4 regions of the Halobacillus sp. BAB-2008 genome follow, and region 1 is predicted to be linked to each of the others. Evidence: riboswitches for the same ligand, from Rfam matches in the RefSeq annotation. Region 1 holds a riboswitch; each other region holds the start of a gene.
What was found. A riboswitch is a leader RNA that binds a small molecule or an ion and turns the genes downstream of it on or off. The one in region 1 is predicted to bind S-adenosylmethionine.
Positions count from the first base shown of each region.

Region 2: linked by a shared signal. The riboswitch ahead of metE (5-methyltetrahydropteroyltriglutamate--homocysteine S-methyltransferase) and the one ahead of D479_RS15740 (methionine ABC transporter ATP-binding protein) in region 1 are both predicted to bind S-adenosylmethionine.
Region 3: linked by a shared signal. The riboswitch ahead of metK (methionine adenosyltransferase) and the one ahead of D479_RS15740 (methionine ABC transporter ATP-binding protein) in region 1 are both predicted to bind S-adenosylmethionine.
Region 4: linked by a shared signal. The riboswitch ahead of D479_RS11660 (sulfite exporter TauE/SafE family protein) and the one ahead of D479_RS15740 (methionine ABC transporter ATP-binding protein) in region 1 are both predicted to bind S-adenosylmethionine.

Region 1 is NZ_ANPF01000072.1:6,653-10,256, forward strand. Features, by position in the region: gene D479_RS15730 (MetQ/NlpA family ABC transporter substrate-binding protein) at 1-736, opposite strand, end outside; gene D479_RS15735 (methionine ABC transporter permease) at 752-1,414, opposite strand; gene D479_RS15740 (methionine ABC transporter ATP-binding protein) at 1,404-2,432, opposite strand; SAM riboswitch class I at 2,525-2,642, opposite strand; gene D479_RS15745 (DUF302 domain-containing protein) at 2,816-3,199, shown strand; gene D479_RS15750 (YetF domain-containing protein) at 3,253-3,604, opposite strand, start outside.
Region 2 is NZ_ANPF01000013.1:85,297-88,900, forward strand. Features, by position in the region: gene D479_RS04115 (Fe(3+) dicitrate ABC transporter substrate-binding protein) at 1-191, opposite strand, end outside; gene D479_RS04120 (deoxyribodipyrimidine photo-lyase) at 334-1,827, opposite strand; SAM riboswitch class I at 1,997-2,100, shown strand; cobalamin riboswitch at 2,154-2,338, shown strand; gene metE (5-methyltetrahydropteroyltriglutamate--homocysteine S-methyltransferase) at 2,483-3,604, shown strand, end outside.
Region 3 is NZ_ANPF01000052.1:27,441-31,044, forward strand. Features, by position in the region: gene pckA (phosphoenolpyruvate carboxykinase (ATP)) at 1-1,005, opposite strand, end outside; SAM riboswitch class I at 1,323-1,437, shown strand; gene metK (methionine adenosyltransferase) at 1,652-2,848, shown strand; gene D479_RS12550 (gamma carbonic anhydrase family protein) at 2,885-3,403, opposite strand; gene D479_RS12555 (alpha/beta hydrolase) at 3,464-3,604, shown strand, end outside.
Region 4 is NZ_ANPF01000050.1:22,875-26,478, forward strand. Features, by position in the region: gene D479_RS11655 (phosphoadenylyl-sulfate reductase) at 1-699, opposite strand, end outside; SAM riboswitch class I at 778-895, opposite strand; SAM riboswitch class I at 1,061-1,156, shown strand; gene D479_RS11660 (sulfite exporter TauE/SafE family protein) at 1,296-2,168, shown strand; gene D479_RS11665 (DAK2 domain-containing protein) at 2,258-3,604, opposite strand, start outside.

The DNA.
Region 1 (3,604 bases):
CGATTTTCTGATAGACTTCTTTATCTGCTTCATCGGCACGAGCCGCAATGATGTTGATATAAGGTTGAGCGGTTTCATCCTCAATATAGACAGCGTCTTCCACCGGTACAAATCCTGCTTCAACCGCGACTCCATTATTAATGACGGATGCAGCGACATCGGGAAGGACACGTGGTGTCTGGGCAGCAACAATCGGTTCAAATTTCAAGTTCTTCGGATTATCTTCAATGATATCGAGCGATCCATTTCCGTCGAAATCTTCCGGTAGACCGATCAGACCCGCCTGCTCAAGGAGAAGCAGAGCGCGCCCCATGTTCGTTGCTTCTTTCGGGACAGCGATGGAACTTCCATCAGGAATGTCCTTTACATCTTTATATTTTTCGGAATAGACACCCATCGGAGCAATGATCGTCGTACCGATCGGCTTCAAGTCTAAATCGTGCTCTTCTATGAAGGAATCAAAATACGACACCGTCTGGAAAGCGTTCAAATCGATATCTCCATCAGCAAGTGCCATGTTCGGGCGCACGTAGTCCGCGAATTCAACCAGTTCAATGTCAATATTCTCTTTCTCTGCTTTCTCCTGGACTTTCTCCCAAATCGGGACGCCGGAACCATTCAGGCCTACCTTCACTTTCGTCTTCTCACCAGAGGCTGCGTCGCCTTCACTGGAGCACCCTGCTAATACAAAACTGATGATTGCGATGAAACTTAAAATAAATCCCCACTTTTTCATAATAATATCCCCCTGTTATTGTCTACGTATTTTTCTTGATATAAAGTTTCCAACCGTCTGCGTAAGCTGCACAATCAGTACGAGCAATAGGACCGTTGCAATCATAATATCTGTTTCAAAGCGTTGATAGCCGTAAGAGATGGCCAAATCTCCCAAACCTCCGCCTCCAACAAAGCCCGCCATGGCGGAAGCACCGACGAGACCGATCGTTGCAATCGTCAAGTTAAGAATGATAGAACTCAATGCTTCTGGTATATAAACACGACGTATGATCTGCCACGGTGTCGCTCCCATCGCTTCTGCTGCTTCGATGACTCCTGGTTTCACTTCGAGCAAGCTGCTTTCCACAAGCCTCGCTATGTACGGAGCAGAGAAGATGACGAGCGGAACGACAGCTGCTGCTGTCCCGATCGATGAACCGACAAGCAGACGTGTAAACGGCAGGATCGCTACGAGCAATATGATGAACGGAATGGAACGGAAGAAGTTCACAACCGCACTTAATCCGTTAAAGAACGGTTTATTTTGAAGCAGCCCTCCCTGTCTCGTAACAACGAGAAGTATTCCAAGCGGCAGGCCGATAAGCGCTGCTGCCAGGAGGGATATACCGACCATGACAAGGGTCTGGTATGTCGCTTCCCATATTTTCGGCCAAAAATCCATCAAATTAACCTGCATGTGCAGTCACCTCCTGTACCGTTACGGTTTGTTGGATATGGTGGATCGCTTTAAGAATTTCTTTCGCATCCCCTTGGAACTCCACGACTAAATGACCGAATGGAATACCCTGCAGTTCCGTAATCTGTCCGAACAGTACATTTACTTCCACATCAAAACGTTTTGCCACCTGTGAGAGGACCGGCTGTCCTGCGCTTTCCTCCACAAAGGTGATCCGGTAGATATTCCCGGAGGCATGGCGCTTTTCGATGCCGTCTAGAATAGACGCGGGTATATCATTCTCCATCACCGTCCTTACGAAATTCTTGGTTGTCGGATGCTGCGGATTGGAGAAAAGGTCGAAAATGGATCCACTCTCCATGACACGTCCGTTTTCCATCACTGCTATCCTGTCACACACCTCACGGACGACATTCATTTCGTGAGTGATCATCAGAATCGTAATGCCGTACTCGTCCCTCACCTTCTTCAAAAGTTCCAGGATTGACTTGGTTGTCTCCGGATCGAGAGCGGACGTTGCTTCGTCACATAATAGAATATCAGGGGAGGTCGCCAAAGCTCGGGCGATACCGACCCGCTGTTTCTGCCCGCCGGACAGCTGGTCCGGGTAATGATTTGCCTTTTCAGACAGACCGACGAAGGCTAGAATTTCCTTCACCCTTTGATCTATCTCTTTCTTCGGCGTACCGACAAGAGATAATGGAAATGCCACGTTATGGTGGACGGTTTTGGACTCCAGCAGATTAAAATGCTGAAAGATCATTCCGATGCGCTTCCGGACTGTCCTTAAATCCGGTTTGGACAGCTTCGTCAAATCCTCTCCATTGACGACGACCCTTCCTTCTGTCGGCCGTTCCAATAAATTAACAAGACGGACGAGCGTGCTTTTTCCAGCGCCGCTGAAACCGATGACTCCGAAGATTTCCCCTTTATGTATCGTCAAATCGACACGGTCGACGGCACGCAGTTCTTTCCCTTCGTGCTGATACACTTTCGATACGTTTTCAAACTGGATCATCGAATCCCTCCTATGCTTTCCTAAACAAAAAGAGCCTCTCTTCTTATAAAACAAGAAGAGAGGCTCACACGTATGTATATGAGATCCGTCTCTCCTCATCTGTCACGCCCACAGGCGTGCTGGAGTTGGCACAGTTTCTGACGGAGACATCCGTTCAGATCCGCTGCCGAGGTTTCAAAGGGCCAGTCCCTCCACCTCTCTAGATAAGAAGATCGATTCCATTCGTTATTCAATTATGTCACTGGTGAAAATGATAATACAGCCTCATCCACCTTGTCAATTCCATTTGTAACTTTTCTCAGAAAAATGGAGAAATTCAGATTCCATAGATACCTTAAAGGGTATGTATAGCCATAAATCAGGAAATTAAAAAGGAGGATTCTATGTTTCATTATACAGTTGAAACGAAGAAGAGTGTCGAGGATGCAGTGGAAAGCCTGGAACAACAGCTGAGTCTGGAGCAGTTCGGGGTCTTATGGAAGTTCAATGTCAAAGATAAGCTGACGGAAAAAGGATTGGACTTCCATCAGGAATTTCGTATTCTTGAAGTGTGTAATCCGAAAGAAGCAGAAAACATCCTATCCGAGAATACCCTTGCCGGTTATTTTCTCCCTTGTAAAATGGTCGTATATGATGAGCAGGGTAAAACAAAGATCGGAATGCCGAAGCCGACTGCTCTCGTAAGTCCCATTGGTGATGCTGCCGTTCAATCACTCGCCTCCGATATCGAGGAACGGTTGATTCACTGTATAAGCAAAAGCGTGTGAAATTAGATCCCTGGTCAGGGTTCACCCATCCGCACTCTACCAGGGATCTCCATTTAATGCTCGATAGGCGGAATTTTCGGATCCGTACCTTTCAACGAGTAGTGAAAAGACCCCCGGTTGGTTACCGCTCCGTAGAAGATATCCGAAACCGCATGGGGAGTGATCTGTTTCTCTACCCACGCTTCTGTCTTTTCCATACGCGCTATCATATCCTTTTGCAAAATACCGTCCATAATCAAGGGGACGTCATAACCCCCACCCCTATTCCATATACCTATGTCTTCTCTAGTAACGGGCTCTTTTCCCTGCTTCAATTGCACCGTCAATCTCCCGTCCGGTTCTATGATTGCCATGTATACGTCCTCAATCCGGAATACATCTTTTTCCCGAAGCATTTGTATTATA
Region 2 (3,604 bases), on a different contig from region 1:
GAAAATTCGAGAGCAACTACACGCTCTGGAGTTCCTTCTATCTCCGTCTTTCCCAGCTGATGTTCAATCGTTCTTGTGCCTTCCTTCGAATCTCCTTGATCTTCCTGATTTGCGGATTCAGCGCCGCATCCAGCAAGAACAAAACCGGCGATACAAAAAATAGTAACTAACCAAAACTTCGTTGCTTTCACTTTGACTACCTCCAACTTCCAACATCTATAATGATAATCATTCTTAATTAACTTCGTTAATTGTAGCAGTAATTCCCACCGTTGAAAAGCTTCCTTAGGAAAATTTTTGAACAAAAAAGCGGCCGCTTTCTTAAAAGGCCACTTAGAATAAATCAAAGGAAAGCTGCTCCGAATCCACCGTCTCTCTGTTCCTTACACCCTTTCGAGATCCATGTTTCCTAAGCTGTTTACCAGCCTCGTCTTCAGCTGTTTGCGACTCCTTCACAGCCCATAAGGTATCCCGTGCTTTCTTCGTTGCTGCTTGGATATCGATCATGGGAGCCGGATATTCCAAGGAGGCAAACGAAGGAAGCTTCCATGGCTCGTGAATGAAAGACGCAGGAATGCCGCGAAGCTCCGGAATATAAGTCCGGATAAAAGCCCCGCCCGGGTCGTGGTCGAGTCCCTGTTTGACAGGATTATAGACTCGGATGGTATGGAAACCTGTTGTACCAGCCTGCATCTGCATTTGGCTGTAATGGATTCCCGGTTCATAATCGAGGAACAACCCCGCCAGTGCACGGGCTGGTTTTCGCCAATCCAGTCTTAATGTATGACAGGCAAAGGAAACGACCATCGCCCTGGAACGAAAATTGATCCAGCCAGTCTCATGAAGGGCACGCATGGCGGCATCGATCATCGGGAATCCGGTACTTCCTTGATACCAGCGGCGGAATGCTTCTTCATTCCATTCCTCGTACACTTGATCAAAAGCAGGATTCATCGACTCTTCCGCGATTTCGGGCTCATCCTCCAAACGCTGGATGAAATGGCAGTGCCAGTAAAGACGGGACAAGAAATTCTCCAGCTGCTTTCTTTCTCCCGCATCGCTGCATGCCCTGATCTTCATCCAAGTCTGCTGGACAACGAAGCGGAGGGATATGTTTCCCCAGGCAAGATATGGAGACAGACGACTTCCAGATCGTGCTGATTTCAGTGGTTTCGATATGTGATAAGAATAGGAATGGAAGCGTACCCTTAAAAAGCTGTCCAACGTCCGATGTGCTTCTTCCACTCCTCCCTTCTGTCCTTTATCAAGCGTCGAACCGCCGACATACAGCGAGTCCAATTGGTCCAGATTCAACGTCAACACGGATTCCTTTTCCGGGACGCACGGGATTTTTTCCGGTACAGGAAAGACCGGATGCTTCATGAACTGTTCCCAGCGCTCAGAAAATCCGTCCCTTGAGTTCAAGCCACGGAAGACTCCGAATGGTTGATCTTCTTTCATGGTTAACCCCTTTTGCTTCATCCACGACCTTACTCTCTGATCCCTTGAAAACGTGACCGGTGTTCCATTTTCTTCATGCGCATGAAGAGAAAACGGGCCATATGTCTCGTATATCTCTTCCAGCACTGTTTCCATCTCCCCGACAGCGACGAATAACCGACCGCCTCTCTGCTTTAACTCCTTCTGCAGATCATGGAGGCTCTCTTTCACAAACTGATAATGGCGGGCAGACAGCTCCTGCCCCTGCCAGATGGAAGGTTCTGCAACGTAAAGCGGAAGCACCATGTCTCCCGACTGTACCGCATTATATAATGGTGCATGATCATGGAGACGAAGGTCCCGCTTGAACCAGACGACACGCAACAAAATAACCAGCTCCCGAGTAGTAATACCCTACATTCTACCTTTTTGATAGATTTTTTTCACCCGTTGATACTCGCCCCTCTCTATCCTTTTTCTAGAAAAAATTGTAGAAGAGCGGATTGACACCCTATTTTTCTCATGCTAGTATGCTTGTAATCAATCCAATAGCAATCTCTTATTCAGAGTGGTGGAGGGACTGGCCCTACGAAACCCGGCAACCGATCGATATGATTGTGGTGCTAATTCCAGCAGAGCAGATGCTCTGAAAGATAAGAGAGGTCCGTACAATCAGAACCTCTCATACAAGAGGTTCTTTTTTATTATTCAACTGAATAATCTGTTCCACAGGTGCCGGGGTGTCCCCCGGCTTAAAAGGGAAGACCGGTGAAAATCCGGCACGGTCCCGCCACTGTAATTGGGAGCGGAGCTGCAGCAGCCACTATCATAGTCGATGGGAAGGCGCAGCCCGCCGTGATCATAAGTCAGGAGACCTGCCTCTGGAACCCGCACTAGGTCCTACGAGGAATAGGCAGGTGTTGACAACGGGATTCGTCTACCCTTTTTCGACGTATCCTTCCCATGTCACTCCGTCGTCTCTCTTTGTAGGTAAGAGAGATTTTTTTATTGGATTGAAAAACAACTGCAGGAGGAATGGGAAATGAAACAAGCACGAAGTTCAGCAATTGGGTACCCGCGTATCGGGGAGAAACGGGAATGGAAGAAAGCTCTGGAGCGCTATTGGAAGAAAGATACGACAGAGCAGGAGCTTGTGGAAGAACTGACTGCCCTCCGACACAAGGATTGGAAGAAACAAAAAGAAGCAGGGCTCGATTTGATTCCGGTCGGTGACTTCAGCTATTACGACCACGTTCTGGATACATCCATCATGTTCGGGATCATTCCCGAGCGTTTTCAGGATACGGAACCCACTTCACTGGAAACGTATTTCAACATCGCCCGTGGCACAGAATCAGCGGTAGCCTCCTCCATGACAAAATGGTTTAATACCAACTATCACTATATCGTCCCGGAAATTGAAAAGGATACAAAACCGGTGCTTCTGGAGAACAGGCCGCTCCGCTATTATAAAGAGGCGAAGGAGCAGCTCGGCATTGATGGAAAACCGGTGCTGCTAGGGCCTGTGACCTACTTGAAGCTTGCCAAGGGTTTTGATAAGCAGCCGTTCGAACAAGTGCTGCAGGCACTGGTACCGCTCTACATACAAGTGCTTCAAGAATTGGCCGCAGAAGGAGCAGCTTGGGTTCAAATCGATGAGCCGATTCTTGTTACTGACTTATCGGAAGAAGACCTCCGCTTCGTTCAATCGGTTTATGACACCATTTCTAAAGAAGTGAGCGGCATCAAGCTTTTGCTTCAAACATACTTTGAAGCAGTGGAAGCTTATGATTCCGTCATTCAACTTCCTGTAGATGGCATCGGCCTTGATTTCGTGGATGATAACGGCCAAACCCTGTCCCAGCTCGCTGAACACGGCTTTCCGAACGATAAAGTATTGGCGGCGGGAGTGATTAACGGCCGAAACATCTGGCGAAACGATTGGAAACACACATGGCAGATCACGGATGCTGTCAGAAAGATCGTGCCGGAAGACCGCTTGATTCTCCAGCCTTCCACCAGCCTGCTTCACGTGCCGGTGACGACCGAATCGGAAACGAAGCTGGCATCTGACCTGAAACAGGTCCTTGCCTTCACTGATCAGAAACTGGAAGAAACGGTTCTTCTGACGAAGGGCGTCAATCAAGGAAAAGCAATCATCCTG
Region 3 (3,604 bases), on a different contig from region 1:
TACACTGGGCTGTACAGTGTTGGATATATGTTCAAGCGGATAAGCCGCACGAGTGTTTTCTGTCAAACTTGTGTCGTCATAATCCGGTTCATGTGAGTCTGCGCTTAGTATGACATTCTCCAGAACCGATCCAAAATGAATCGCATCGTAAATTTGTGGTTCCTTTTCTTTAGAAAGGTTGATACACTTGGCGTAGCAACCGCCTTCAATATTGAAGACGCCGTAGTTCGACCACGCATGCTCGTCATCCCCGATCAAACGGCGGGAAGGATCTGCAGAAAGGGTGGTCTTGCCCGTTCCGGATAACCCGAAGAAAAGAGCGACATCGCCTTCTTTACCAACGTTCGCTGAACAGTGCATCGGCAGGATGTTTTTCTCCGGAAGAATATAGTTCATGACGGAGAAAATCGATTTTTTGATTTCCCCGGCATACTCGGTTCCGCCAATTAAGACGATACGGTGTTTGAAGGAAATCATGATGAACGCTTCTGAATTTGTCCCGTCCACTTCAGGATCAGCCTTGAAGGTCGGAGCGGATATAACCGTGAATTCCGCTTCATGATCTGCCACCTCTTCCGTATTTGGACGAATGAACATCTGTTTAGCGAAAAGATTGTGCCACGCAAACTCTGTCACGACCTGGATGGGAAGACGATACCGTGTTTCTGCGCCGGCAAACCCTTTGAAAACAAAGAGTTCTTCCCGCTTCTTTAAATACGTAAGAACTTTGTGGTAAAGCTGAACGAAAGTACTCTCGTCAATCGGAGTATTGATTGTACCCCAATCCACTTTTTGTTCGGACGTGTCGTCTTTGACGATGAATTTGTCTTTTGGTGATCTGCCGGTGTAAGTACCAGTAGTCGCTTGAATTGCACCTTTTTCTGTTAATGTGCCTTCGTTGCGAGAGAGGATCTTCTCCACCAAGTGCGGAACGGAAAGTTGGTGATGGACATTTTCTTGAGCTAGTAATAGGTTAAGTTCAGACATTTGGTTAATGGTACTCATATAAGTCGACCCGCCTTTGTCAAATAATTTAATCATCCTTAAGATGGAATTAGTATAACACATTCATTTTTATAGTCCATACTATTTGGTGAAATTGTTTCCAATATTTTGTGAACAAATATTGGCTTCCTGTTAAAATCCGGATGGTTTATTTCTATCCTATGTTTTTTCCGGTGTGAACGTTTATAAATGGAAAGAAAAGGTGGTGGGTCCTTGGTTTTGTAAGGATCCCTAAAAACCGTACCTGGTCGGGGATACGGGTGGAATCTGATTGACATGTTACATGGTTTTCGATACGATAACGAAGAACGGAAACTCTCTTATCCAGAGTTGGTGGAGGGACAGGCCCTTTGAAACCCAGCAACCGTCATGAGAATGGCATGGTGCTAACCTGAAGCAGGAAGGAACGAATTCCTTCTTGGACGATAAGAGCGAAAGGAAGCAGCCCCTTTCCTCGACATTAGGAAGGGTTTTTTCTTTTTATGGAGAAATATCCGAGCCGGAGGTCATCCGGTATAGATTCCTATATAAAGCTCTAATGGTTGTGGATGAAGCATGAACGAAGGAAACGTTTTTTCGTTTCTGCACATACTGGTAAAGAGTTCCGTCTAATACTTTGTACTTACAGAAGGAGGAGTTTTTCAGAATGCCTGCCAATCGCCGGTTATTCACATCAGAGTCAGTTACAGAAGGTCACCCCGATAAAATATGTGACCAGATTTCTGATGCCATTTTAGACGAAATTTTAAAAAATGACCCGAATGCTCGGGTTGCATGTGAGACAACAGTGACCACGGGACTTGTGCTCGTCTCAGGAGAGATCAGTACAAATACTTATGTAGACATCCCATCCATCGTTCGTCAAACAATTAAAGATATTGGATATACTCGAGCCAAATACGGCTTCGATGCGGATACGTGTGCCGTTCTGACTGCCATCGATGAGCAGTCCCCTGATATTGCAGGCGGAGTGGATGAAGCATTGGAATCCCGCGAGGGCAAGATGAGCGACGATGAGATTGAAGCGATCGGAGCTGGAGATCAGGGCTTAATGTTCGGTTTTGCTAATAATGAAACGAAAGAACTAATGCCTCTTCCTATTTCACTGGCACATAAACTGTCCAAGCGTCTTTCGGATGTCCGTAAAGACGGCACGCTGGATTACCTGCGCCCGGACGGGAAGACACAAGTGACCATCGAGTACGATGAGCTGGATAAACCTGTCCGCGTAGATACCATTGTCATTTCTACACAGCACGCGGAAGAAATTACATTGGAGCAGATTAAGAAAGATCTGCGCGACCATGTGATCGGTCCTGTTGTACCGGCGGAGCTCATTGATGAGCAGACGAAATACTTCATCAATCCGACAGGTCGTTTCGTTATCGGCGGTCCTCAAGGGGATGCCGGCTTGACGGGAAGAAAAATCATTGTGGATACGTATGGCGGATATGCCCGTCACGGCGGAGGTGCTTTCAGCGGGAAAGACGCGACGAAAGTGGACCGCTCTGCTGCTTATGCAGCCCGCTATGTTGCGAAGAACATCGTAGCTGCCGGACTTGCAGACGCTGTGGAAGTGCAGCTTGCGTATGCAATAGGTGTAGCGCAGCCGGTTTCCATTGCCATCAACTCGAATGGTACTGGAAAAGTATCGGAAGAGAAGCTGGTAGAAGCTGTGCGTGATCTGTTCGATCTGCGCCCTGCCGGTATTATCAAGATGCTGGATCTGCGTCGACCTATCTACCGTGATACGGCTGCTTATGGTCATTTCGGCCGCACGGATATTGAGTTCCCTTGGGAGCGGACGGACAAAGCAGAACAATTAAAATCTCGTTTCAATTAAGGACAAAAAAGTACCCGCAAGGGTACTTTTTTGTTTTTAATCTTTTTCTTGCTGCTGTTTATAATAGTTTCCTTTCTCTATGTAAGTGGTTCTTATCCTTTCCAACTCTTGATAGTCATGCTCGTTCAGTTCCCGGACTACTTTCGCGGGCCGGCCGAAAGCGAGCGTCCTTGGAGGGATAACTTTTCCCGGCGGGACGAGACTGCCGGCGCCGATGAAAGCTTCTTCTCCAATTATCGCTCCATCGAGTATGAGGGATCCCATACCGATCAGCGCGTTTTTCTTAATGTGTGCGGAATGCAGGGTCACTTGATGACCGACCGTCACGCCATCTTCAAGGATGAGTGGTTGACCCGGGCTTTGATGAAGCATACTGAGATCCTGTACATTTGTATTCCTGCCGATATGTACCGGAGCTACATCCCCGCGGATGACGGTTTTAAACCAGATGCTTGCTCCTTCATCAATAAAAACATCTCCTGTAATAACGGCATCATCAGCGATGTAAGCCGTCGGGTGTATAGACGGGCGCTTTCCTTTATATTCGCAAATCATAGTAAACCCCCTTATAATATTAGTTAAGGATAGTATAGCAGATGGAACGGGGGATAGACTGTGAATAAAAAGCAATCTCCAGCATCAGACGGCACTATCATTATCGTCCACGGAGCATTTGAACATGGTGGAAGATATGAGCGGTTGGCGGATCGTCTTCATAAAGATGGTTTCGATGTTATATACGGCGATCTGCCTGGC
Region 4 (3,604 bases), on a different contig from region 1:
AAGACCACACTCCGTTTTATTAAATCCTTTCCAGCGGCCGGAGCGATCGTCGCCGACGGCCTGGGATGTACAAGGAATACATCCTACACTTGGATAGTTTTGGTCATGCAAAGCATTGTAATCCAAGCTATTTAGTCGGATATAATGCCATACGTCGTCCCAAGTCCAATGTATCAGTGGACAAACTTTCACGGACTTAAACCGTTCATCTTTGTTGATGAAATCCGTCTTCGCTCTGCTCGGGGACTGTTCTCTGCGCAGGCCGGAAAGCCAGGCAACCGCACCGGACAGTTCCTCTTCCAACGGTTTGATCTTCCGGATGTAACAACACTGGTCCGGCTGTCTCTTCCACAAAGCGGAACCATGCTTTTCTGCCTGTTCTTCCACTGTAAGCTCCGGTAATTTCATATGAATATGAAGCGCCGGATACCGTTTCTTCACTTTATCAATCAAATCGTAGGTTTCCTGGAAGTGAAGACCTGTGTCGAGAAAAACGACATCCGCATCCGGTTTGACCTGCGAAATCAGATCGATGAGTACCATTCCTTCTGCGCCGAAGCTGCACGCATAAACCACGTCAGAACCATACTGGTCGTATGCCCATTGAATGACCTTTCTCGCGCCTTTCGTATCATCCTCTGGCTGATCATTTTTGAATGGATCACCGGAAAAATGCTGGTACGTAAGTAAGTTTCCCATACACTCGCCTGCCTTTCTCCAAATAAAAACGCCCCTCTTCCGGAAAAGAAGAAGGGCGTCTGAAAGTAAGATACGTCCTTCTTATCTTTCCAAATGCTTTCAGCATCTGCTGGAATTGGCACAGCGTCTAACTTTAACGGTTAGACCCGTTGCCGAGGCTTCGATGGGCCAGTCCCTCCACCTCTCTAGATAAGAAAAATTAGTCGATTGGATATTTCAAAAAAACTAATTGATTCAAATAGTAGGCTTCTTTCTAAGATATGTCAACAGGTTTTTTAAAAATTACAACTTTTCTGTTTTTAATATTGACAATGGTCCCCCTCTGCTTTAATTTGGTAAGTAATCAAAGCAAGATACTATATCCTTATGAAGAGCCGGGGGAGGAAACTGGTCCAACGATCCCGCAGCAACCTTTTAAAGGTGCTCCATCCAGCAGACATTGTCTGAAAGATAAGGAGAGGAACGAAAGCCTCTTCTGTGTGAAGGGTTTTTTTATTTTTGTAGAAAACCTCTTCACACATAAAACCAAGTATTCTCATATGATTAATCATACACCATATGGGAGCTGGAATTAAAGGGTAAAAGGAGAGGTTGGATTGAATAAATTAATTGTTTTCGCATTAGTGGGATTTTTTGCTCAGTTAGTCGATGGTGCTCTCGGCATGGGCTTCGGATTGACTTCCTCAACGATTCTGCTTGCCTATGGACTTGCTCCGGCAGTAGCTTCTGCATCCATTCATATGGCTCAAGTGGCAACGACGGCCGCTTCCGGCTTCTCTCACTATAAATTCGGGAATGTCGATAAGCGTCTCGTCGTTATTCTGGCTGTTCCCGGTGCCATCAGCGCTTTTCTCGGTGCAGCTGTATTAAGCTGGGTTCCAGGAGAAATTATCCGACCCTACATATCACTCTTCCTCCTCGTATTAGGAATCTATATCATCATTCGTTTCCTTACCATGGGACAGAAGCGGCGCCAGGAGAAGCGGCCTTTCAAAAAGAGCTTTTTGTTTCCCCTTGGATTTATCGGAGGTTTTCTTGATGCAGTCGGCGGCGGCGGGTGGGGACCAGTGAATACGCCCGTTCTCCTGGCAAGACAGAAGCTTGAACCCCGAAAAGTGATTGGAACGGTAGATACCAGCGAATTCATCGTCACTGTTTCTGCGACCCTCGGGTTTCTTATCTTTCTTGGCTGGGAGCAATTCAGCTGGCTGCTCGTATCTGCGTTTGTGATCGGCGGGGTTATTGCGGCCCCCCTTGCTGCCTGGCTTGTGAAAATAATGCCGTCTCTCGTATTAGGTGTCCTCGCCGGTGGATTCATCGTTTTGACAAATATCCGAACGCTTTTGAATACAGTAGAGCTTGGAGACACCTCCATCGCCATTATTTACACGGCTTTAGTCCTTGCCTATATCTGCATGGTTCTCTTGTCCATCCGCAGAAACTTCCGGCTTAAGCCGGCAACCAGGTAGCAGGAACAGTGTTGTACTGAGCAGCACGCTTTTATGATAATATAAAAAAAGAGATCAGAGCTGTATGCTCTGATCTCTTTTTCTATATTTTATTCAATAGAGAAGATATAGGAATAAATCGGCTGTCCACCTGTGTGAACTTCCACTTCCAAATCTTCGAACGTATCTTCAATATACGCTTCCAACTGACCAATTTCATCTTCTTCAACTTCTTCACCAGTAAGAATGGTCAGGATTTCATCTTCATCCTCATCGATCATCTCGCGAAGCAGAGCCTTCGCTGCCTCTAACGCTTCTTTTGCCGTTGTTTGTATTTTACTTTCCGCGATCCCCATAAAATGGCCTTTTTCAATGGCTAGTCCATCGATCTGGGTATCCCGTACCGCATACGTAACCTGTCCGGTTTTCACTTCGGACATCAGCTGGCTCATTTCCTCTTTATTCGTGTCAAGATCCGCTTCCGGATTAAATCCTAGAAGAGCACTCATTCCCTGCGGAATGGTCTTCGTCGGAATAACGGCTACTTCCACATCAGCAAGCTCGGCCGCCTGTTCCGCCGCCATCACAATATTCTTATTGTTCGGGAGAATGAGCACACGGTCTGCATGGGCTTCCTTGATCGCTTCCGACAGATCCTGGGTACTAGGGTTCATTGTTTGTCCACCTTGGATGACAACTGTCGCGCCGAGGCTTTCGAACAATTTCCTGATCCCTTCCCCCATACTTACTGTGACGATACCGTATGGCGCTTTCTTTTCCTGCTTAGCGCCTTTTTTCTTGTCTCCTACAATAGATGTATGCTGTTCACGCATATTCTCGATCTTCATGTTAATGAGACTGCCGTACTTCTGACCGAGCGTCATCGCTTCGCCGGGATACTCGGCATGAACATGCACTTTAATTAAGTCTTCATCGGAAACGACTAGGAGGGAATCACCAATTTCGCTGAGCTGGTTGCGGAATGCATCCTCATCATAAGGGTTTTCCGCAAGCTTGTCCTCTTCGAATTTCACCATGAATTCCGTGCAATAGCCGTATTCGATATCTTCCGTATTCATGAAATCCTGAGCAGATTTATGATGTTCTGCATTGACCATATCATCCATGGATACGGTTTCCTGAACTGCCGGAAGTTCTTCCCCTTTCAAGGAAGCAAGAAATCCTTCATAAATGGTTACAAGACCCTGGCCGCCACTGTCCACGACTCCGACTTCCTTTAAAACAGGAAGCAGTTCCGGGGTCCGTTTAAGCGATGCTTTCGCAGCTTTTACCACTTCTTCCATAAACGGAATGAAAGCCGTGTGCTTTTCTGCAGCTTCCACCGAACCTTCCGCTGTTTCACGAGCTACGGTAAGAATTGTTCCTTCTACCGGTTTCATAACCGCTTTATAGGCTGTATCCACGCCGCCTTCAAGAGCCGCCGAGAAATCTTTCGT